DNA from 2 places in the Azospira sp. MPR-E4 genome. Region 2 is predicted to be linked to the other one. Evidence: predicted binding sites of a transcription regulator. Region 2 holds the regulator's gene; the other holds the start of a gene.
What was found. The regulator FliA, encoded in region 2, starts transcription of late flagellar genes. The targets are predictions, from matches to a motif close to CTAAAGTTNNNNNNNNNNNNGCCGNTA.
Positions count from the first base shown of each region.

Region 1 (11,456 bases), on a different contig from region 2:
TACTTCACCCGCAGGGAGGCCAGCACCACGCCCTGGAAGGTACCCCCTTCATCCTGCAGGCGGCGGGCCGCCACCAGCACCCAGTCGCCGGTGACCCGGGACTGCATCGGCCCCGACACCACCAGGCCGGCACCGGGCTGGTCCTGGAGCAGGCGGAAATAATCCCGGTCGGCGATATTGACGTTGCTGGCCAGGACGCCGGAAGCGTCGTAGATGTAGCGCCCCTGGGTGTCGGCGACGCGGAAACTGAGGGCCTCGGGGAACATGCCGAGGGAGCGGTTCAGTTCCGGCTCCAGCTCCTCCCGGGGGCGTCCTGCCGCCACCGCATATTGATGGCGGCGGACGAACTCCTGCAGGCGCAGGTCCACCTTCTGGATGGAGCCCTGCAGGCTGCTCTCCAGCACCCGGGCGAGGGCCTCGCCCTGGCGCCGGGCCGCATCCATGGCCATTTCCCGTGATTGCAGCACGTCCATGGAAATCCATACGACCAGCCCCAACCAGAGCAGCCCGACCAGCGTCGCCAGCAGATAGGTGGAGCGCCGCAAGGGCATCCGGAGTTCCTTGAAAAATAGGGAGTTTGAAGCGGGGATTGTACGCCGCAGGCCGCGGCGAACCAAGCAGGACGGGGCTTCGGGCCGACCCGAAGCCCCCGCGGGGATTGGCGTTCCGCCCGCCCCCGTTTAGCCCCGGTTGCCCAGGGTCACCGTGTGTTCCCGGGTGGCGTGGAACTGCACGCTGGGGTAGCGCTCCTGGGTCAGATCCAGATTGACCCGGGTCGGCGCCAGATAGGCCAGGCTGCCGGAGGCATCCGTGGCCAGGTTGCCCATGTTCTCCCGCTCGAAGCGGTTGAAGTCCTCGGCCTTGTCGCAGGTCACCCAGCGGGCGCCGAAGAGGGACTTGTTCTCCAGCAGGATTTCCACCCCGTACTCGGCCGCCAGACGGTGGGCCACCACCTCGAACTGCAGCACGCCCACGGCCCCCAGCACCACTTCGTAGCCGGAAAGGGGCTTGAACACCTGGATGGCGCCCTCCTCCCCCAGCTGCTCCAGACCCTTCTGGAACTGCTTGATCTTGGAGGGGTTCTTCGGCCGGGCGGCGCGGAACATTTCCGGCGCAAAGTAAGGAATGCCGGTGAAGTGCAGGTTCTCGCCCTCGGTGAAGGAATCGCCGATTTCGATGCTGCCGTGGTTGAACATGCCGATGATGTCGCCCGGGTAGGCATCGTCAATGGTGGCGCGGCGCTGTGAAAGGAAGGCCACCACCTGGGTCGCCCGGATTTCCTTGCCGGTACGCACCTGCCACAGCTTCATGCCCCGCTCGAAACGGCCGGAACAGACGCGCAGGAAAGCCACCCGGTCCCGGTGGGCCGGGTCCATATTGGCCTGGATCTTGAAGATGAAGCCGGAGAACTTGCCCTCTTCCGGCGCCACGGCCCGCTCGGCGGATTCCCGGGTCTTGGGCGGCGGCGCGTTGGCCACCAGGGCATCGAGGATTTCCCGCACGCCGAAGTTGTTGATGGCGGAACCGAAGAACACCGGCGTCAGCTTGCCGGAGAGGAAAGGCTCGGCCTCGAACTGGTGGGCGGCAGCCAGCAGCTCCAGGTCTTCCTTGAGCTTGGCGATTTCCATGGAGAAACCGGCCAGGGACGGATGATCCAGGCCCTTCACCACTTCCGCATCCTTGCCTTCGCCCGGGGTGAACAGGGCCACGGAATCGCTGGCCAGGTGATACACGCCGCGGAAGGTCTTGCCCATGCCGATGGGCCAGGTCACCGGCGCGCACTGGATCTTCAGCACCGATTCCACCTCATCCAGCAGCTCGAAGGGGTCGCGCACTTCCCGGTCCAGCTTGTTGATGAAGGTGAGAATGGGCGTGTCGCGCATGCGGCACACATCCAGCAGCTTGATGGTCTGGGGCTCCACGCCCTTGGCCCCGTCGATTACCATGAGGGCCGAGTCCACGGCGGAAAGCACCCGGTAGGTGTCTTCCGAGAAGTCCTGGTGGCCCGGGGTATCGAGCAGGTTGATGACGCAGTCCCGATAGTCGAACTGCATCACCGAGCTGGCCACGGAAATGCCCCGCTGTTTCTCGATCTCCATCCAGTCGGAAGTGGCATGGCGACCGCTCTTGCGGGCCTTCACCGTACCGGCAGCCTGAATGGCGCCGCCGAACAGCAGCAGCTTTTCGGTCAGGGTCGTCTTACCCGCATCCGGGTGCGAAATGATGGCAAAGGTCCGCCGCCGCTGGGCTTCCGCGGCAATGGCCTGGAGTTCTGCGCTCATGGAAAAACTTTCAGGGGAATCAAGGTAACTGCGCAAGGCCGGCGGCAAGCGAAAACGCCCCCGACCGGCTGATCAAGGGGCGGGATTGTACCACTGAGGGGGTGGGAGACTGGAGAAAGGGCCTAACTTGCTAGCTCAGGGGCGCGAAGCCGGCTTGCCGGCGAAGCATTCCTCTGGAGCGGCGGGTTAGCCATCGCATATCTACTGCTCTCGCGGTGGCAGATTTGCCGTGCAGGACTGCAATGAGTTAGCCGCGTCCTCGACGAACGCAGACAAAACTGACTCAGCTTCGGCTTCAGAATCCGGGCCAAGAGGCTCCTTAAAGTAGCGAAGTCCTACGACCTCGATCCGATCCCGTCCATGAACAAAAAGACGATGAATAGAGAGAGAGGTAAGCAGCCCGTCTGGACGGATTGCGATAGAGCGGGCAAATGGGAACGGCGATTCTTTTTGCCCTTCTTTCATGTTACGCACCGTTAACACAAGAGAAGGGCCAAGCAAACCTGTGACCTGAGTTTGCTTGAAATAGTTGGGGTAAGCCTCTACGCTCTTCTGATTCCGGGCGGCCAAATTTCCAATTTCAACTTCGACAGTACGGCCTGCGGGAACGGTTGACGCCACCACATAGAGTGCCGTCAAGTCCCTGTACGCTGCGCGGCTGAAGTAAAGCGTGTTGTTGTTATACATTGCCTCAGCCAATGCCTCTGCATCAGTCGCCCGCGGGAATTTGAGACAGAGAACATTTCCGAAGCGATGCTGCCCATCCCACACTTTCTGGTCGGCAGAAAACCTTGCCTCAAGAAACTTGGACGAGAGTTGAAACGATTGCTGCGCATACGCGACGTGCGTTCCAAACGTTGCGGATACAGCAAGTGCGATGGATAGTGGCGTTTTCATGGCTGCGGGAGTCTGCTGTGATGGCTAACGTTGAATTAAACGGCGCGCCGCTTGCGGCGCGTCCGAGCGACCGCAGGGAGCGTTTTTGAATGTGATGTTAGGTGTGAGGTGTGCTCAAGGCTGCTACCAAACTTCGATAGAAGGGGTGAATTCCCCTTTTTTGTCTGTATGCCATGCGCGCATTTTGATGCGTGACGGAATAAAGCTGTCACCCTTGTACTCTGGTTCGACTGTGAGTTTGTTGATTTGCCCCTCACTTACAAAACGAACAAGAGTGCCGGTAAGACGGTTCTTGATTTCGGAAATGCCAGGAGGAACAAATACCGAGTTTTTCGGCATGTCTTTCCCTCCAAACTCGCTTGGAAAAAGCAATATTTTTTCGAGTTTCCCCTGCGCGTACAGCGCTTCTGCTTTTTCTCGGTTAGTTACATCAGAGAAATCGAGGCCGGTGCCAGCGTGCACAGTAGTTGCTCCAAGACAGATGAACAGCAAGGGAAGTAGTTTCTTCATAAATACACCTAACGTTGAACGTAACGGGCGCATGAGCGCAGCGAAGGGAACCAAACTGTGCAGTAGTTTGGCGTCCCGTTGACGGACTTGTTAGGCGCGGCGCCATTTTGGAAACTAGTCATAGCGAAATACGGCATTCGCAGAGCCGCCATTCTTCAGGGATAGCGATAATGACTTCCACGCTCCGCCCGTATGCGCTCGCATAGCCTTGTGGAGCTCGGCAACGAGAGCTGGAACTCTGTAATTTGGGTCGTTCAAATACGCTCCGACCTTCACTCCGCTCAGCATGTACGAAAACTCAGAATCAACAGACCAGCTGCCATCTTCTTCGACAAAGTAGTCGAGAATGCAATTTACCTCCTCGAAGTCTCCGGGTGCGCTTGCGTACAGGAACGCAGATATTTCGGAAAGTATGTCGGTTTGCGCTTCGATTGGGCTAGACATTGCTTCCGCCTAACGTTTGACATGAGGGGCCGCCGTAGCGGCAACGCCGCGAAGGGAACCTGCAAGCGCAGCTTGCAGGCGGTACCTCTCGACGGAATTGTTAGGCGTATACGGCATGCTCTTCTATCCTTGATCGAAGCTGAGGTAGTTAAGATTGCCGTTAACGACCCAGACGACACACCAAGTATTTACGTTGCTTTCATCAGTGAAGAGAAGCGTGTGCTCTAACGATATGGTGTCTTGAAACGCCTTTTTCTTGGCGTTAACAAAGTTGCAACTGTCACCATTTATATCGCTCGGTGTTTCATCATCACTCACAAGCCACGCGAAGTCTTCACCCCACTCTGGATTTGAAAGCACTTCCTTCGGCGGCTTCAAATTCAGCTTGCCAATAACCAATGACCAATCAGATGGAGTGAACTTGCAGCGGATAGCAAGCCTGTCATCGACGCCAATGCCCCCGCTATAGAAATTCAGTGAGTAGTCGAGCCCATTAGGCTCTGGATTAAAGCCCAAGACGTTCTTGATGATGCGGGTCGCCTTTTCTCTATCAGCATCGGAACTGTTGTAGCGGTGATCAACCCCATCATAGGGATGCATGTCAGTGTCTTTCATCGAGACGCCTAACGTTGTAGGTAAGGGGCGCTGTGCGGCGCTTTATCGCGCAGCGTCCAGCGGCCGAAGGGAGCGGCCTTGACCGCAAGTGTTAGGCCGATTTTTCAACTTTGCGCAGTATTTCTGGCGCAAACGTTTCTTTATTGAGCTTCTTTCCTTCGAACCATGTGCATTGCACAACCGGCACCTTCTGCCCGTGAGGAAATTCCTTTTCTCCGATAAAGGAAACCGTCATTGCAGGCCCCCCACTGTTCAATTGAACCACTTCACCTACTTGAAAATTCATATCCCCCCTTTTGTAGTGATACAGATAGGTTGTGTGCCAGACGCGGAATCGCAGACTTGTTTCGAGCTGCTCAGTCCACAAATCCGTGATAGTGACCGACCGAAATAACAGCATCTACAAAACGCTTTGCAGTCACGCGATCCATGATTACGCTCTTGCCATCTACTGTTAGGTAAATGCTGTCTTCGGGATAGAAAGAAGAACGCCCGAACTCAATGTCTAGCGAAGTTTCGCCGCCTTGATCGAGTATGGTTTCTTCGAAATACATGGTAGTTGCCAAAATTAATCTCCTTTGGGTTGGGCTATAAAATTCACTGGGGCGTGGTGGCCTAACATTCGAGGTGAGGGGCCGCCGAAGCGGCGAAGCCGCGAAGGGAACCGAGAAGCGCCGCTTCTCGGCGGTCCCTCTCGACCGATGGGTTAGGCCCCGGTTTCAGACATCGAGACGTAAGAATTTGAACTCCACGGGGCCTTCACAAGGGATTTCGCCAATCTCAATGCGAAAGCCAAGAACCTCGATTAAACCGGCATCCCGATCGAGGACGCGCCCAGTTCCTTGATACGCATATGGCCCAACTTTCTCCAGCTTCTGTTTCGACTTCTCGATCTTTTCGTCTTCCGGCCAGTCAGAAAGATACGCGGCACGTACAACGCCATCTAGGGCGGACAGATGATTGTCGATTTGATCTCCAACATGAAGATCACAAGGCCAGCAAAATGCAACGATCTCTGCTGAGTCGCTGCGAAGAGTGACGGCGGCGGATTCATCGCCAGGTGCGTATGGTGCAACGCTTGAAACGAGCAAAGTGTTCACAGGGACCTAACTAGTAGTAGACGAAAACGTCCAATAAAACGGGGACGCGTCCAATAAGCTGGAATACCGGACAAACCACAAGCCAGCAACCATGCGGCATTCCACTTCCTTATTACTTATTTGCATAATTCTCCCCGCCTACAAACCGGACATTCCTGACAAACAATCATACGTCATACCCAACCTACTCCCCAAACCGCCTCACCCCCCAGCCCTTAGCGCCTCCATCGGTGGCACCCGCAGCAGGCGGGAGGCGGCCAGCCAGCCGGCCAGGGTCACCGCCAGGGCCGCGCCGACGATGGCTGCCGGGAAGACCCACGGTGCGAACTGGTACTCCAGATTGAAGACCTTGGCGGCCAGGAGCCAGCCGACGCCGTGGCTGCCGGCGGCGGCGATCAGGCCCGACAGAGCGCCGACGGCGGCGAATTCGGCCAGGAGGGCGCCCCGCAGTTGCTGGCGGCCGGCGCCCAGGGCGCGCAGCACCGAGAGTTCGTAGCGCCGCTCGTCGTGGGAGGCGGCCAGGGCGCCGTAGAGGACGATGATCCCGGCGGCCAGGGTGAACAGGAAGACGAACTGCACGGCCCGGGATACCTGATCCAGCACCGATTGCAGCTGGCGCACGATGGCCGCCACATCCACCACCGTCAGGTTGGGGAAGCGTTTGACCAGTTCACCCACCCGGTTGGCGGCGTCGTCGGGCAGGTGGAAGCTGGTGATGTAGCTGGCCGGGTACGGTTCCAGCACACCGGGCGGGGCGAGGACGAAGAAATTGACCCGCATGGAATCCCAGTTGAGCTTGCGCAGGCTGGTGACGGTGAGATGCACCGGCTCGCCGGCCACGGTAAAGGTCAGCTCGTCCCCCACTTTCACGCCCAGGGTTTCGGCCAGGCCCTTTTCCACCGAGGCGCTGCCTTTGCCATCCTTCCCCTGTTCGCCGGGGGCGAACCAGCGGCCCTGGGTGATGCTGTTGCCGGGAGGCAGGTCGGCGGCCCAGGAGAGGTTGAATTCCCGCTCCACCAGGCGTTTGGCCCGGTCGTCTTCATAGTCCGCCGGGGTCACGGGGCGGCCGTCGATGCCGGTGAGGCGGCCCCGCACCATGGGCAGGAGTTCGGCGCGGATGCCCATGCGCCCCAGGGCCTCCCCCACTTCCTGGCGCTGCTCGGGCTGGATGTTGATGACGAAGCGGTTGGGCGCGTCCGGCGGCGAGGCCTGGCGCCAGGCCTGCATCAGGTCGCCCCGGGTGACGGTGAGCAGCAGCAGGGCCATCAGGCCCAGGGACAGGGCGACGATCTGGGCCACGCTGGACAGGGAACGCCGCTCCAAACCGGCCAGGCCGTAGCGCCAGCCGAAGCCCACCGCCGGCCCGACCCGGCGCAGGGGCTTGAGCAGGGCCAGGGCCAGACGGGCGATCAGGGCGGTGAGGCCCAGGGCGGCGGTGAAGCCGCCGGCGGCGTAGGCCCCCAGCTTGGGCTCGCCTGCGGCCCAGAAAAGCAGGCCGGCCAGGGCCGCCAGGCCAATGCCGTAGGTGGCGAGGATGGAGGCGTCCGGCTCCCCCAGTTCCCGCCGCAGCACCCGCAGGGTGGGCACCTGGCGCAGTTGCAGGAGGGGCGGCAGGGCGAAGCCGAAGAGCAGCACCAGCCCGGCCACCAGCCCCTGCAGGGCGGGCCACAGGCTGGGTGCCGGCAGGGGCGCGGCCAGCAGGTTGGCCAGCCAGGCGTGGAGCACGAAATGGGCGCCGAAGCCGATGGCCAGCCCCACTGCCGAAGCGGCCAGGCCGAGAATGAGGAACTGGCCCAGGTAGAGCCCCAGCACCTGGCCCTGGGGCGCCCCCAGGCAGCGCATGACGGCGCAGGGATCGAGATGGCGCTGCAGGTAGCGGCGGATGGCCAGGGCCACCCCGGCGGCGGCCAGCACCACGGCCAGCAGGGCGGAAAGGCCGAGAAACTGCTGGGCCCGGTCCACCGCGGTGCGGATTTCCGGGCGGGCATTGCTGGCGTCCTCCACCCGCTCGCCCCGGGTCAGGCGGGGCTCGGCCCAGCGGCGGTAGTCGGCCACCGCCCGGTCCGGGCCGGCCAGCAGCAGGCGGTAGGCGACCCGGCTGCCGGGCTGGATCAGCCGGGTGGCGGGCAGGTCGGCCAGGTTCATCATCAGCCGGGGGGCGACGCTGAAGAAATTGACGCCCCGGTCCGGCTCCAGGGTCAGCACCCCGGCCACGGTGAAGCGGGCCTGGCCCAGGTTGAGGCTCTGCCCCGGCCCGCTGCCGAACTGGGTGGCCAGGCGCTCGTCCAGCCATACCGTGCCGGCCTGGGGCCCGCCCTGGATCTCGCTGTCGGGCGCCCCCAGGCCAGGAGCCAGGCGCAGCTTGCCCCGCAGGGGATAGGCGCTGGAGACGGCCTTGATATCTGCCAGCTGGGCCCCCTCCTCCCCCGTCACCATGCTCGGGAAAACCTGGGTCTGGGCCATCTGCAGGCCCCGCCGCGCCGCCTCGGCGGCAAATTCCGGGGCCAGGGGATGGTCGGAGGTCAGCAGCAGGTCCGCCCCCAGCAACTGGCGGGACTCCCGCTCCAGGGCCTGGCGCACCCGGTCGGTGAAAAATCCGACGGAACTGATGCTGGCCACCGCCACCACCAGGGCCAGGGCCAGCAGGCGCAATTCACCGGCCGAGAAATCCCGGCGCAGGAGGCGGAATGCGAGTGAAAACATGGACAACTCCGGCGAAACGAGCCGCAACGGCACCGGACAACCCCACGGAGAGCCGCGCCAGGCTTGAATCTACAAAAAAAGGTAAAGAAACGTTCAAGTCATTGAAAAAAATGACGTTATGGCAGATAGAGCGAGAAATGCGACCGCCAATATATTTCGGAGACTATCATGCCCAACGACATCGCCGCCCCCCAGGGGCCCAGCCAGCAGACTGCCAGCGCCAACAGCGGCAATTCCCGTGTTTATCCCCAGGAAGAGCATCGGGCGTTGAAGGTCGATACGGCCACCAAGCAGTTCAAGGTCGGCATTCTGGAATCCGCCCTGCAGGTTTCGATCCAGGCCGGCAACGACTCCCAGGCCCTGCTCTTCCGCACCGCCATCGACCGCATCAACGAGGTGCTGGGCATTTCCGAGGGCCCCGACGCGCTGCAGAAGGCCGCCAGCCAGGACAACTCCCCGGAGGCCACCGCCGCCCGCATCCTCTCCTTCACCACCGGTCTTTACGCCGCCTATGCCGCCAAGCGGCCCGACGACGATCCGGAACAGGTGGCATCCGACTTCGTGGACGTGATCCGCAGCGGCTTTGAGAAGGGTTTCAACGAAGCCAAGGACATCCTCAAGGGCCTCAACGTTCTCAACGGCGAGGTGGAAGCCGGCATCAACAAGACCTACCAGCTGGTGCAGAAGGGCATGGACGACTTCCTCGCCCAGTTGCGCAAGCCGAAGGAAGAAGCCCCGGCAGCGACGGCAACCACGCCCAGCGCCACAGCCTGAACCCGGCGGCCACGCCGCCCTCCCCACGCAAAACGGCGGCCCCTGGCCGCCGTTTTCTTTGTAGCGTCAGCGGGCGCCGTACCGCAGCACCCTGGGCCCGCTCTACTCCCAGTCCCGCAGCCGCTCCACCGCCTGTTCGATGCGGCTCACCGCCACCACTTCCAGCCCGGGAATGGGCTGGCGCGGCTTGTTGGCCTCGGGCACCAGGGCCCGGGTGAAGCCCAGCTTGGCCGCTTCCTTGAGCCGTTCCTGGCCCCGGGGCGCCGGGCGGATCTCGCCGGCCAGGCCCACTTCGCCGAAGACCACCAGCTTTTCCGGCAGGGGCCGGTTCTTCAGGGAGGAAATGATGGCCAGCAGCACCGGCAGATCCGCCGCCGGTTCGCTGATCTTGACCCCGCCCACCGCATTGACGAAGACGTCCTGGTCGAAGCAGCCGATGCCGGCGTGGCGGTGCAGCACCGCCAGCAGCATGGCCAGCCGGTTCTGCTCCAGACCGACGGAAAGGCGCCGCGGGCTGCCGCCCATGGTGGTATCCACCAGGGCCTGGATTTCCACCAGCAGGGGCCGGGTGCCTTCCTGGGTCACCAGGACGCAGGAGCCGGCCACCTCCTGGCCGTGCTGGGAAAGGAACAGGGCCGAAGGGTTGGAGACGCCCTTGAGACCCTTGTCGGTCATGCCGAAGACGCCCAGTTCATTGACCGCGCCGTAGCGGTTCTTCACCGCCCGGATGAGGCGGAAGGAGGAATGGGTGTCGCCTTCGAAGTACAGCACCGTATCCACGATGTGTTCCAGCACCCGGGGCCCGGCCAGGGCCCCTTCCTTGGTCACGTGGCCCACCAGGATCACGGTGACGCCGGTCTGCTTGGCCAGCCGGGTCAGCTGGGCGGCGCATTCGCGCACCTGGGCCACGGAGCCGGGAGCCGAGGTGAGCTGGTCGGACCACAGGGTCTGGATGGAGTCGATCACCGCCACCTGGGGCTTTTCCGTCTGCACCACGCCGAGGATGCGTTCCAGGTTGATTTCCGCCAGCAGGGGCAGGCGCTCCACGTCCAGCTGCAGGCGCCGGGCCCGCAGGGCCACCTGCTGCCCCGACTCTTCGCCGCTGACGTAGAGCACCTTGTGCTGGGGCGCCAGGGCGGCCAGGGCCTGCAGCAGCAGGGTGCTCTTGCCGATACCCGGGTCGCCGCCGATGAGCACCACGCCGCCGGCCACCAGGCCGCCGCCCAGGGCCCGGTCAAATTCGGACAGGCCCGTGGGCAGGCGCGCCGCCTCCCGGGTCTCGATCTCGGAGAGGGCCTGCAGCTTGGGCGTGCCGGGGGCCAGGGATTCGAAACGGTGGCCGCCGCCCTTGCCGCCGGCCTCGGCCACGGTTTCCACCAGGGTGTTCCAGGCATTGCAGGCGGAACACTGGCCCTGCCATTTGGGGGACTGGGCACCGCATTCGGTGCAGGTATAGATGCTTTTCGTCTTCGCCATGATGGGCGGGAGGATACACCAGGGCGGCGGCGATCAGGATTCCGGGGCCGGCTGGGGCGGCCGGGCCAGCACCCAGCGGTTCTTGCCGGCCCGCTTGGCCTCGTACATGGCGCCGTCGGCGGCCTGCACCAGCATGTCGGGGCTGGCGTAGGCCTGGTGGAACAGGGCCACGCCGATGCTGGCGCTGACCTGGCAGCGCTGGCCCAGGATGTCGAAGGGCTGCACCAGGGCCTCCAGCACCTTGTTGGCGGCGGTCACCGCATCCTCGTCCTGGCGCACCCCGTGCAGCAGCACGGTGAATTCGTCGCCGCCCATGCGCGCCGCCGTGTCGGACTGGCGCAGGGTCTGTTTCAGGCGGTAGGCGAAGGCCGCCAGCAGCAGGTCGCCGGCCTGGTGACCCTGGCTGTCGTTCACCGCCTTGAAGCCGTCCAGGTCCAGCACCAGCACCGCCAGGCCTTCCTGGTAGCGCTGGGCGCGGAAGAAGGCCTGCTGCAGGCGGTCGAAGAACAGGGTGCGGTTGGGCAGGTCGGTGAGCAGGTCGAAGTGGGCCAGGTGTTCCAGGCGCTGCTCGATGCGCTTGCGTTCGGAAATGTCGTGCTTGATGGCGACGTAGCGCACCACGGCGCCCTGCTCGTTCTTCACCGGGGCGATGGTG
Region 1 covers NZ_JBXAST010000001.1:128,400-139,855, reverse strand. The annotation lists gene AC1RTA_RS00675 (bifunctional diguanylate cyclase/phosphodiesterase) at 1-551, opposite strand, end outside; gene AC1RTA_RS00670 (peptide chain release factor 3) at 681-2,282, opposite strand; gene AC1RTA_RS00665 (hypothetical protein) at 2,484-3,179, opposite strand; gene AC1RTA_RS00660 (hypothetical protein) at 3,303-3,689, opposite strand; gene AC1RTA_RS00655 (hypothetical protein) at 4,257-4,748, opposite strand; gene AC1RTA_RS00650 (YodC family protein) at 4,840-5,034, opposite strand; gene AC1RTA_RS00645 (hypothetical protein) at 5,105-5,302, opposite strand; gene AC1RTA_RS00640 (hypothetical protein) at 5,468-5,848, opposite strand; gene AC1RTA_RS00635 (ABC transporter permease) at 6,050-8,551, opposite strand; gene AC1RTA_RS00630 (DUF5610 domain-containing protein) at 8,720-9,325, shown strand; gene radA (DNA repair protein RadA) at 9,428-10,801, opposite strand; gene AC1RTA_RS00620 (PAS domain S-box protein) at 10,835-11,456, opposite strand, start outside.
Region 1: a site for FliA is predicted at 8,644-8,670, ahead of AC1RTA_RS00630 (DUF5610 domain-containing protein). Genes of this name have one in related genera too.

Region 2 (11,456 bases):
ACGGGAGACTTTCGGCATCAACGTGTTCAAGGTGCGGGAAGTCGGTCGTACGCCCCATATCACCAAGACCCCGAACATGCCCCGGGGGGTGGAAGGCCTGATTTCCCTACGCGGCAACGTGATCCCGGTGCTGTCCCTGGCCTCCTTCCTGGAGCTGGACAATCCCCCCGCCGGTCTGGGCAAGACCATGATGGTGGCCGAGTATTCCAAGCGCACCCTGGGTTTCCTGGTGCATGAGGTGGATCGCATCATCCGTGTGGACTGGGAGCGGGTGAAGGCGCCGGAAACCGTGCTGGCCGCCAACCAGGGACTGATCACCGCCGTCATCGAGCTGGAGGGCGGGCATCTGGTGTCCATCCTCGACGTGGAGCAGATTCTGGCCAATGCCTTCGGCGAGGCCATCATCATCGACATCGCTCCGGCCCGCGTCGAAGAAGAGGTGAGCATCTTCTTCGTGGATGACTCCATCGTGGCCCGCAAGAAGATTTCCGAAGTGCTCGACAAACTTGGCGTCAAGCACAAGCATGCCACCAATGGCATGGAGGCCTGGACCCGACTGCAGGCCATTGCCGCCCATGCCCAGCAGATGGGCAAGAGCCTGCGCGACGAAATCCGCCTGATCCTGGTGGATGCGGAAATGCCGGAAATGGACGGCTATGTCCTGACCAAAAACATCAAGGGGGATGCACGTTTCGAAGGCGTGCCTGTGGTCATGCATTCCTCTTTGTCTTCAGAAGCCAACCGGGCGATGGGCAAGGCCGTAGGGGTGGACTCCTATGTGGCCAAGTTCGACGCCGAAGTGCTGGCCGATACCTTGCGTCCCCTGCTCGAACGATAAGAATTAACGGAGTGAAGCATGTCTGCTGATCCAAAGATGAAATTCCTGGTGGTGGATGATTTTTCCACCATGCGGCGCATCGTCCGCAACCTGCTCAAGGAACTGGGATTCACCAACGTCGATGAGGCCGAGGATGGGGCCATCGCACTGCAGAAGCTGCAAGGGGGGGGCTTCGACTTCGTGGTTTCCGACTGGAACATGCCGAACATGGATGGCCTGACCCTGTTGCAGACCATTCGCGCGACGCCCAATCTCAAGCATCTGCCGGTGCTGATGATCACGGCGGAAGCCAAGAAGGAAAACATCATCGCCGCGGCCCAGGCCGGCGCCAGCGGCTATATCGTCAAGCCCTTCACTGCTGCGGTGCTGGCTGAAAAGCTGCAAAAGATTTTCGAAAAAATGGGGGCTTGAGTCATGAGCGATGCCAATCTCAGCGGCGACAGCGCCGATCTGGAAGCCCTCTTCGACAGCATTGCCTCGGCTCGTCCCGAGCCGGTTGCCGCTCCTGCCCCGGCAGCCCCTGCCGCTGCGGCGGCCCCCGCTGCTACCAATGACAGCGACGACCTGCAGGCGCTGTTTGACAGCGTTGCCGCCACCGTGGCACCGGTCGCCGAGCCTGCTGTTGAAGTCATTCCTGCCGCCGAGGACGGTGAGGGTGAGGCGACGGGCGACGAACGGGACCGGGTCTTCAAACGGATCGGCCACATGGCCCGGCAGCTGCACGACACTTTGCATGAGCTGGGCTACGACAAGCTCCTGGAAAAGACGGTCCATGCCATTCCCGATGCCACTGATCGCCTGGCCTACGTTGCCAACCTGACCGAACAGGCGGCGTGCCGGGTGCTCAACGCAACCGATATTGCCAAGCCGCTGCAGGATGAGCTGGAAACTTCCTCCCGCGCCCTGGGGGCTCGCTGGGACAAGCTGTACGCCAACCAGCTGTCGGTGGAGGAGTTCAAGCAGCTGGCGGCGGAAACCCGTGCCTTCCTCCGGGACACGGCACCCCAGAAGGCGGCCGCCACCAACGATCAGTTGCTGGAAATCATGATGGCCCAGGACTTCCAGGATCTGACCGGCCAGGTCATCAAGAAGGTGGTGGTGCTGGCCCAGGACCTGGAAAACCAACTGGTGCAGGTGCTGGTGGATGTGATTCCCGACGCACGTCGCAACGAAAACGTAAACAGCCTCCTCAACGGTCCTGTCATCAGCAGTGAAGGCCGTACCGATGTGGTGGTGAACCAGCAGCAGGTCGACGACCTGCTGGATAGCCTCGGCTTCTAAGGGAGTAGCGCCATGAGCGACTTCGCCGGAATGGAAGACCTGCTGCAGGATTTCCTGCAGGAGGCCAACGACCTTCTGTCCGATGTGGACAATAAACTGGTGGATCTGGAGAAGGCGCCAGACGACCGGGGCTTGTTGAACGACATTTTCCGCGGCTTCCACACCATCAAGGGTGGTGCCGGCTTCCTCAATGCAACCGAACTGGTGACTCTGTGCCACCTGACGGAGAACCTGTTCGACCGCCTGCGCAATGGGGAAATGCAGCTCTCGCCTGAGCTCATGGATATCATCATGGCCGCCACCAAGGGGGTGCGCGACATGTTCGGCGAGCTTTCCGGCGGCGTGCAGCCCCGTCCTGCTCCAGACGATATGCTGGATGCCCTGCGGCATGTGCTGGAAGGTGGGGAAGCCCACGCTCCGGCAGCCGTCGCTGCCGAGCCGGTGGCGGTGCCTGCTGCTGCCCCGGCGGCCCAGTCCGGCGAGCCCGACTGGCAGGCCTTGCATGCGGCAGTGACCGGTGTGGCACCTGCCGCACCTGCGGCAGTGGTTCCTGCTGCTGCCGAAGTGGTGGTGGCGGAAGCTCCGGTACAACCCCATTTCCCGCCTTCCGGCCGTCGTGTGAACGACAAGCCGGGGGCCGGCGGCGCGCCGGTGGGGCGCCGCGTCGAAGAGCGTGCCGCGGTACGGGAAAATACCATCCGTGTCGATACGGCCCGTCTCGACCAGGTGCTCAACCTGTCCGGCGAGATCGGCCTGACCAAGAACCGGCTGACCAGCCTGCGGGCCGATATCCTGGCCGGCAAGACCGACGCCGAAACCCTGCATGCCCTGGATCAGGCCGTCAGCCAGCTGGATCTGCTGGTGTCCGACCTGCAGAACTCGGTCATGAAGACCCGCATGCAGCCGATCGGCCGCCTGTTCCAGAAATATCCCCGGATTGCCCGCGATCTGGCGCGGCAGCTGGGCAAGGATGTGGAACTGGTGCTGGCCGGTGAAGAAACCGAAGTGGACAAGACCATGATCGAGGATCTGGCAGATCCCCTGATCCACTTGATCCGCAATGCGGTGGACCACGGCGTGGAGCCGTCCAACGAACGTTCGGCGGCCGGCAAGCCGGTGAAATCCGTGGTGCGCCTGGAAGCACGTCAGGAAGGTGACCACATCGTCCTGATCGTGGCCGACGACGGCCGCGGCATGAGCGCCGAGCGCATCCGGGCCAAGGCCATCGAAAAGGGGCTGATTTCCGAAGAGGAAGCCAATACCCTGGACGAACGCCAGAGCCTGAACCTGATCTTCCTGCCCGGCTTCTCCACCAAATCCCAGATTTCCGACGTATCCGGCCGCGGTGTGGGCATGGACGTGGTCAAGACCAACATCCAGAAGCTCAACGGCGCCATCGAGATCCGTTCCGAGCCGGGCAAGGGCTCCGTTTTCATCATCTCCCTGCCCCTGACCCTGGCCATTCTGCCGGTGCTGCTGGTGCTGCTCGGCGATCAGCCTTTTGCACTGCCCCTGTCCATGGTCCGGGAAATCCTGCCCATCGAGAAGGACAAGCTGCAGGAAGTGGGCGGCAAGGAGACCCTGGTGGTGCGCGGCGAAATCCTGCCGGTCATTTCCCTGGCCCGCCTGCTGGGCTGGCCCCAGGATCGGGATCCCGAGTATGGGGTGCTGATGCAGACGGCGGAGCGCAGCTTCATCCTGTCGGTGGACAGCTTCGCCGGCCGGGACGATGCCGTGATCAAGTCCCTCGACGACTTCCGTCCCCGTGGCGTGGCCGGTGTTACCACCCTGTCCAATGGCCAGATCGTTTTGATCCTGGATATGAAGGAGCTGCTCTCGGATCTGGGTCAGCATCTGGATCTGGGGCCGGGCGGCGGCGCGCGGGCGCTGGAATTCGCCTGAAAACCCTTAGCAGTCAACGTACTACCGGGGAGCCTTGGCCTCCCCGGTGTCGTTTACAGGGCGGCAAAAGTTGCCGAGGAGCGGCAAAATTTTGAGACTGTTCACAAAATAAATCGCTTACCTCTTTAATTTTTTTGATTTTTTCCTATAATGGCCGTAATCCATATGGATGCCGGTCATGGCGGAAGATAGCGATCTCGAGAAAACAGAAGCGCCAACAGGCAGGCGCATAGAGCAGGCCCGGGAGCAGGGTCAGGTTCCCCATTCCCGGGAACTGGGCTCTTTTCTCGTCCTGATCGTTTCCGCCGGCACGGTATGGTTCCTCGGCGGCTGGTTCGTGCAGCGTCTTTCCCTGGTGTTCCGCAAGGGGCTGGTGTGGGACCGGCGGGCCGTGGATGATCCCGAATATGCCCTGACCCGTTTTTCGGCCTTGTCCTGGGATGCCGTGGTTGCTTTTTGGCCCCTGATCCTGGCATTGGTGCTGGCAGCGCTGGCATCCCCCTTTCTCCTGAATGCCTGGAATTTCGCCCCCAAAGCTTTTACCCCTGACCTGACCCGCCTCAATCCGCTGAACGGCATCAAGCGCGTTTTCTCGTGGAACGGGCTGGTCGAGATGGTCAAGGCCGTGGCCAAGGCCGGTCTCATCGGCGGCGTGGCGGTATGGGTTATCTGGCGTGAGCAGGACCAGCTCTTCCAGTTGCTCTCCCTGCCCCTGGATGCCGGTCTGGCTATGGCCGGCGACATGATTTCCTGGAGTTTTCTCCTGATTGTGGCGGCCATGTTCCTCATCGTTGCCGCCGACGTGCCCTTCCAGCTGTGGCAGTACTACGACAAGCTGAAGATGACCAAGGAAGAGGTCAAGCAGGAACACAAGGAAATGGAAGGTAGTCCCGAGGTCAAGGGACGCATCCGCCGCCTGCAGCGTGAGGCTGCCCAGCGTCGCATGATGAGCGCGGTGCCCAAGGCCGATGTCATCGTCACCAACCCGACCCACTTTGCTGTTGCTTTGGCTTACACCGCAGGCATGCGGGCGCCCAAGGTGGTGGCCAAGGGCGTGGATGCCGTGGCCTTGCGCATCCGGGAAATCGGTGCCGAGCATGGCGTGCCCCTGCTGGAGGCTCCGCCCCTGGCTCGTACGCTGTACCGCTTCGCCGAGCTTGAGGATGAGATTCCCGGTGCCCTGTACAACGCGGTCGCCGAAGTGCTGGCCTACGTCTATCAATTGAACCGTTATCGGGAAGTCGGCGGCAGCTATCCGGTGCCGCCCCGGGATCTGCCCATTCCCCAGGACATGATGGTGGAGGCTGCCAATGGCTAGTAACGCCATGTCCCTGCAAGGCCTGTTCGGGCGCCTCAATCCGCGCCAGCTGGCGGCACCCGTCTTGATCCTGATGATCCTGGCGATGATGGTCCTGCCCCTGCCGGCCTTTGCCCTGGACCTCTTCTTCACCTTCAACATCGCCCTTTCCATCATCGTCCTGCTGGTGGCGATCTACACGCTCAAGCCTCTGGACTTCTCCGTCTTCCCCACCATCCTGCTGGTGACCACCCTGCTACGTCTGTCCCTGAACGTGGCCTCGACCCGGGTGGTGCTGCTGCAGGGGCATACGGGGCCGGACGCCGCCGGCAAGGTGATTGAAGCCTTCGGCCACTTCCTGGTGGGCGGCAATACGGCGGTGGGTATCGTCGTTTTCCTGATCCTGGTGATCATCAACTTCATGGTCATCACCAAGGGTGCTGGCCGGGTAGCCGAAGTGGCAGCCCGCTTCACCCTGGACGCCATGCCCGGCAAGCAGATGGCCATCGACGCCGACCTCAACGCCGGCCTCATCGCCGAGGACGAGGCGCGCCGTCGCCGGGCTGAGGTGGCCAGCGAAGCCGATTTCTACGGTTCCATGGACGGTGCTTCCAAGTTCGTGCGCGGCGATGCCATGGCCGGCATCATCATCATGCTGATCAACGTCATCGGCGGCCTCATCGTCGGCGTCCTGCAGCACAACATGGACGTGGGGGTGGCGGCCAAGAACTACACCCTGCTGACCATCGGCGACGGCCTGGTGGCCCAGATTCCGGCGCTGATCATTTCCATCGCTGCCGGTATGGTGGTGACCCGGGTGGGGGATGACCAGGACATCAGCAGCCAGTTCCTTGGCCAGATGTTCGCCAATCCCCGGGTGATGTGGATTACCGCCGCCATTCTCGGAATCATGGGCCTGATTCCGGGTATGCCCAACTTTGTTTTCATCCTCCTTGCCGCCATGTTGGGTGGCTTGGGTTACCTGCTTTCCAAGCGGGCTGAGCTGGTCAAGACTGCACCGGTGCCGGTGCAGGCGCCGCCGGCGCCCGAGAACATGGAAGCCAGCTGGAACGACGTGGCGCCGCTGGACGTGCTGGGCCTGGAAGTGGGCTACCGTCTGATCCCGGTGGTGGACAAGTCCCAGGATGGGGAACTGCTGCGGCGCATCCGTGGCATCCGCAAGAAATTTGCCCAGGAAGTGGGCTTCCTGGTGCCGCCGGTGCACATCCGGGACAACCTGGAACTGCGCCCCAACGCCTATCGCATCCAGCTGAAGGGGGTCGAGGTCGGCGGTGGCGAAGCCTTCCCCGGCCAGTTCCTGGCCATCAATCCCGGCCGGGTGGCCGGTACCGTGTCCGGAACCCCGACCAAGGATCCGGCCTTCGGCCTGCCGGCTGTCTGGATCGACGCCAGCCTGCGGGAACAGGCCCAGTCCTACGGCTACACCGTGGTGGATGCCTCCACCGTGGTCGCCACCCACCTCAACCACCTGATCCTGTCCCATGCCGCCGAACTCCTGGGGCGCCAGGAAACCCAGCAGCTGCTGGACCATCTGGCCAAGGAAATGCCCAAGCTGGCCGAGGATCTGGTGCCCAAGGTCATTCCCCTGGGAACGCTGCAGAAGGTGCTGCAGAACCTGCTGGAAGAAGGCGTGCATATCCGCGACATGCGCACCATCATCGAAACCCTGGCCGACCACGCGCCCCGCAATGCCGATCCGGAGGCCCTGACCTCCACCGTGCGCGTCGCCCTGGGGCGCAGCATCATCCAGCAGCTCTATCCCGGCACCGCCGACATGCAGGTCATGTCCCTGGACCCTCAACTGGAACGCATCCTGGTCCAGGCTGTTGCCGGTTCCGGCGAAGGCAGCCTGGAGCCCGGCCTGGCCGATACCCTGATGCGCGAGACCGCCGCCGCCGCCCAGCGTCAGGAAGAACTGGGCCTGCCCGCGGTGCTGCTGGTGCCGGCCAGCATCCGTACCCTTCTTTCCCGCTTCCTGCGGCGCACCGTGAGCCAGCTCAAGGTGATCGCCCACAGTGAAGTTCCCGAATCCAAAATCATCAAAGTCACCTCGCTCATCGGGGGTAGATCATGAACGTCAAAAAATTCATCGCCGTAAATGCCCGGGAAGCCCTGCGTAAGGTCAAAGAGACCTTGGGTCCCGACGCCATCATCCTCTCCAACCGGGGCGTTCCCGGCGGCGTGGAAATAATGGCGGTCGCTTCCCGCGACATGGCCATGATCGTGCCCGGCCCCTCCCGGGACGAGGTGGCGGTGGAGGACTACAAGGTCAGCCTCTCCAGCGCCTCCCGCCCTGCACCAGCTGCGGCGCCGGCCCGGCCTGCCCCTGCTCCCCGAGCCGCAGAAATGCAGCCTTCCCAGCGTGGTGCCGCTGCAAACCCCGCCAGTGGCCCCATCCCGGCCGTCGCCCGCCCGGCTCAGCGTCCGGCGCCCCGTCCCGAGATGGCCGCCCGCTCCGGCGCTACCCGCGCGGTGCGCGAGGAAGAGGAAATCCCGGCTGCGGTCATGATGGAAGAGATCCGCGCCCTGCGCAAAATCGTCGAGCAGCACATGGCCGGTTTCGCCTGGGGCGAGACCGCCCGCATGGAGCCGGTGAAGACGGACATGCTGCGCCAGATGCTGGATGCCGGCTTCTCCCCCCAGTTTTCCCGCGAACTGCTGGCCGAGCTACCTGCCGAACTGGATGCATCCCAGGCCCAGGCCTGGATCAAGGGTGCCGCCGACCGTTCCCTGCTGACCATCGGCAACGACAATGACATCATCGACCGGGGCGGCGTGTACGCCCTGGTGGGTCCCACCGGGGTCGGCAAGACCACCACCACCGCCAAGCTGGCCGCCCGTTGCGTGGTGCGCCACGGTGCCGACAAGCTGGCTCTGGTCACCACCGACGGCTACCGGATCGGCGCTCACGAGCAGTTGCGTATCTATGGCCGCATCCTCGGCGTTTCCGTGCATCTGGTGCGGGACGTGGGCGATCTGCGCAATACCCTGGAAGAACTGTCCCACAAGCACATGGTGCTGATCGACACCATGGGCATGAGCCAGAAGGACCGCCTGGTGGCCGAGCAGATCTCCATGCTGATGGGCGCCAACGGCGACGTGCGCCGCCTGCTCTGCCTGTCGGCCACCAGCCGCGGCGATACTTTGGATGATGTGATTTCCGCCTACCAGGGCGAAGACCTGGCCGGCTGCATCCTGACCAAGGTGGACGAAGCTGCCAGCCTGGCGACGCCCCTGGATGCCATCATGCGCCACGGCCTCAAGCTGCACTACGTCTCCAACGGCCAGCGCGTGCCGGAAGATCTGCACCTGCCTAACCGGGCCTATCTGCTGCACCGGGCCTTCAAGGACTTGCCGGAAACCTCTCCCCATCGCTATGCCGGCGTCGAGCCGGCCCTGATGATGGCCAATGCGGGCCTGACCGGCACCTATGGAGGCCGTCGTGGCTGAATTCCGGGGTGACCAGGCGGCCGGCTTGCGCCGCCTGTTCGGGCGCGAGCAACTGCGGGTGGTGAGTTTTGCCGCCGGCTGCGAAGGCGTCGGCAAAAGCGTTGCCGTAGCCAATCTGGCGGCCGCCCTGGCGCGCCAGGGCAAGGAAGTCCTGATCCTGGACGAGAATACCGGCGCCGATAACCAGGCCGCCCTGTTCGGCGTGCCGGCCCGTTATGACCTGGTGCACGTGGTGAATCGGGAAAAGCCCCTGGAAGAGGTGCTGCTCGCCGCTGGAGCCGGTGTGCGCCTGCTGCCGGCGGCCCGGGCCGTGAAGAAGCTTTCCCGTTTTTCCCTGGCACAGAAGCAGGCCCTGGTGGAAGGCCTGGCGGAGATGGAGCATCCGGCCGACGTCATCCTGGTGGATACGGCGGTGGATCATCCCCTGGGTTTCTCGCCCCTTGGCCTGGCAGCCCAGGAAACGGTGATCGTGCTCTCTGCCACCGGCTCCGCCATCACCGAGGCCTATGCCCTGATCAAGAAAATGAGCACCGGCTACGCCCGGCGCGACTTCCGCATCCTGGTGAACAAGGTCAAGGCCGCCGCCGATGCGGAAGCGATTTTCGACAACATCGCCCAGGTTGCCAGCCAGCGCCTGCACGTCAGCCTGGACTACAGCGGCTGCATCCCCCTGGACGATGCCCTGCGCCAGTCGTCCCGACTCGCCCAGCCTGTGGTTACGGCGTTCCCGGACAGTCCGGCAGCCCGCAGCCTGCGCGGCCTGGCGGCCGACATGCTGCACTGGCCTCAGTCGGGTAGGGAAGGGGGCGGACTCGAACAATTCGTGCAACAGCTGCTACACTTGAGCCAACGCATTACGCCGAGCCCTATCCACGCCGGATAGCCCAACCGACATATGTATAACGCCGCTGGTCAGCTCGACAAGGAACAGCTCGTCCAGCGCTTCGCTCCTCTCGTCAAGCGCATCGCTTACCACCTGATGGCACGCCTGCCGTCCAGTGTGCAGGTGGAGGATTTGGTGCAGAACGGGATGATCGGTCTGCTGGATGCCATGAACCGGTTCGAGACCGGGCACGGCGCCCAGTTCGAGACCTACGCGGCGCAGCGCATCCGGGGGGCCATGCTGGATGGCCTGCGGGAAAACGACTGGCTGCCCCGGGGATTGCGCCGGGACCTGCGCCGCATCGAACAAGCCATCACCCAACTCGAACAGGAGCACGGTCGCGTGCCGACGGAAAAGGAGTTGGCCGAAGCCATGGACATGTCCCTGGCCGATTACCAGAAAATGCTGGGCGAAGCCCGGGGCCATCAACTGCTCTACTTCGAAGACTTCACCGAAGAGGGCGAGGAAGGCTTCCTGGAGCGCCACCTGACGGATCACGATGCCGATCCCCTGCGCCTGCTCGAGGAGCAGAGCCTGCGGCAGACCCTGGTGGCTTCCATCGGCGAGCTGCCGGAACGGGAAAAATTGATGATGGCCCTCTACTATGAGCAGGACCTCAATCTGCGGGAAATCGGCGAAGTCATGGGGGTGACCGAGTCCCGCGTCTGTCAGCTGCATAGTCAGGCCATCGCCCGCTTGCGGGCCAAGGTTCTGGGTGAGACTTCAGGAAAGAAGAAAAAACGCCATGGATAGCATAAGCATTATCGGTTTGCTCCTGGGGCTTGGCGCCATCATCGGGGGTCAGATTCTCGAAGGGGGGCACCTCGGCTCCCTGCTGCAGCCCACCGCTGCCATGATCGTGCTGGGGGGGACCTTCGGTGCCGTCCTGCTGCAAAGTCCCGTATCCACCGTGGTCCGGGCTTTCAAGATGCTCAAGTGGGTGTGGGTGCCGCCGGCGGTCAATCACGCCTGGATGATCAACAGCATTTCCGACTGGAGTCATGTCTCCCGGCGCGAGGGCCTGCTGGCCCTGGAGGGGTTCATCGCCCAGTTGCGCGATCCGTTTATCCAGAAAGGGCTGCAACTGCTGGTGGACGGTGCGGAGCCGGAACGTCTGCGGGAGGTGCTGGAGGTGGAAATCGGCACCTATGAAGAGGAGCTGAAGGCCGGTGCCAAGTTCTGGGAATCCGCCGGCGGCTTCTCTCCCACCATCGGCATTATCGGCGCGGTGATGGGTCTGATCCACGTGATGGAGAACCTGTCCGATCCCTCCAAATTGGGGGCCGGTATCGCCGTCGCCTTCGTGGCCACCATTTACGGCGTCGGCATGGCCAACCTGGTGCTGATTCCCATGTCCACCAAACTGAAGGCTCATATTGCCCGCCTGGTGACCCTGCGGGAAATGCTGGTGGATGGCCTGGTCGGCATCGCCAACGGCGACAACCCGCGCATAATCGAGAGCCGCCTCCAGGGTTACGTGAGCTGATCCCATGGGACGCCGCAATAAAAAGCACGCGGACGAGCACGAAAATCTGGAGCGCTGGCTCGTTTCCTACGCCGACTTCATTACCCTGCTGTTTGCCTTCTTCGTGGTGATGTACGCCATCTCGTCGGTGAACGAGGGTAAGTACCGGGTGCTATCGGATTCCCTGATCACTGCCTTCAAGAATCCCTCCATCGTCGATGGGGGCGCCATCACGGTCGTGCCCAAGCGGACGCCGGACAGTGTGGTCAAGCAGATCGTGGTGAAGGAGGATCCCAAGGTCGTCGAGGCCAAACAGCAG
Region 2 covers NZ_JBXAST010000020.1:18,444-29,899, forward strand. The annotation lists gene AC1RTA_RS08175 (chemotaxis protein) at 1-838, shown strand, start outside; gene cheY (chemotaxis response regulator CheY) at 857-1,249, shown strand; gene cheZ (protein phosphatase CheZ) at 1,253-2,119, shown strand; gene AC1RTA_RS08190 (chemotaxis protein CheA) at 2,132-4,021, shown strand; gene flhB (flagellar biosynthesis protein FlhB) at 4,200-5,339, shown strand; gene flhA (flagellar biosynthesis protein FlhA) at 5,332-7,413, shown strand; gene flhF (flagellar biosynthesis GTPase FlhF) at 7,410-8,789, shown strand; gene AC1RTA_RS08210 (MinD/ParA family ATP-binding protein) at 8,782-9,672, shown strand; gene AC1RTA_RS08215 (RNA polymerase sigma factor FliA) at 9,685-10,425, shown strand; gene AC1RTA_RS08220 (flagellar motor protein) at 10,418-11,158, shown strand; gene motD (flagellar motor protein MotD) at 11,163-11,456, shown strand, end outside.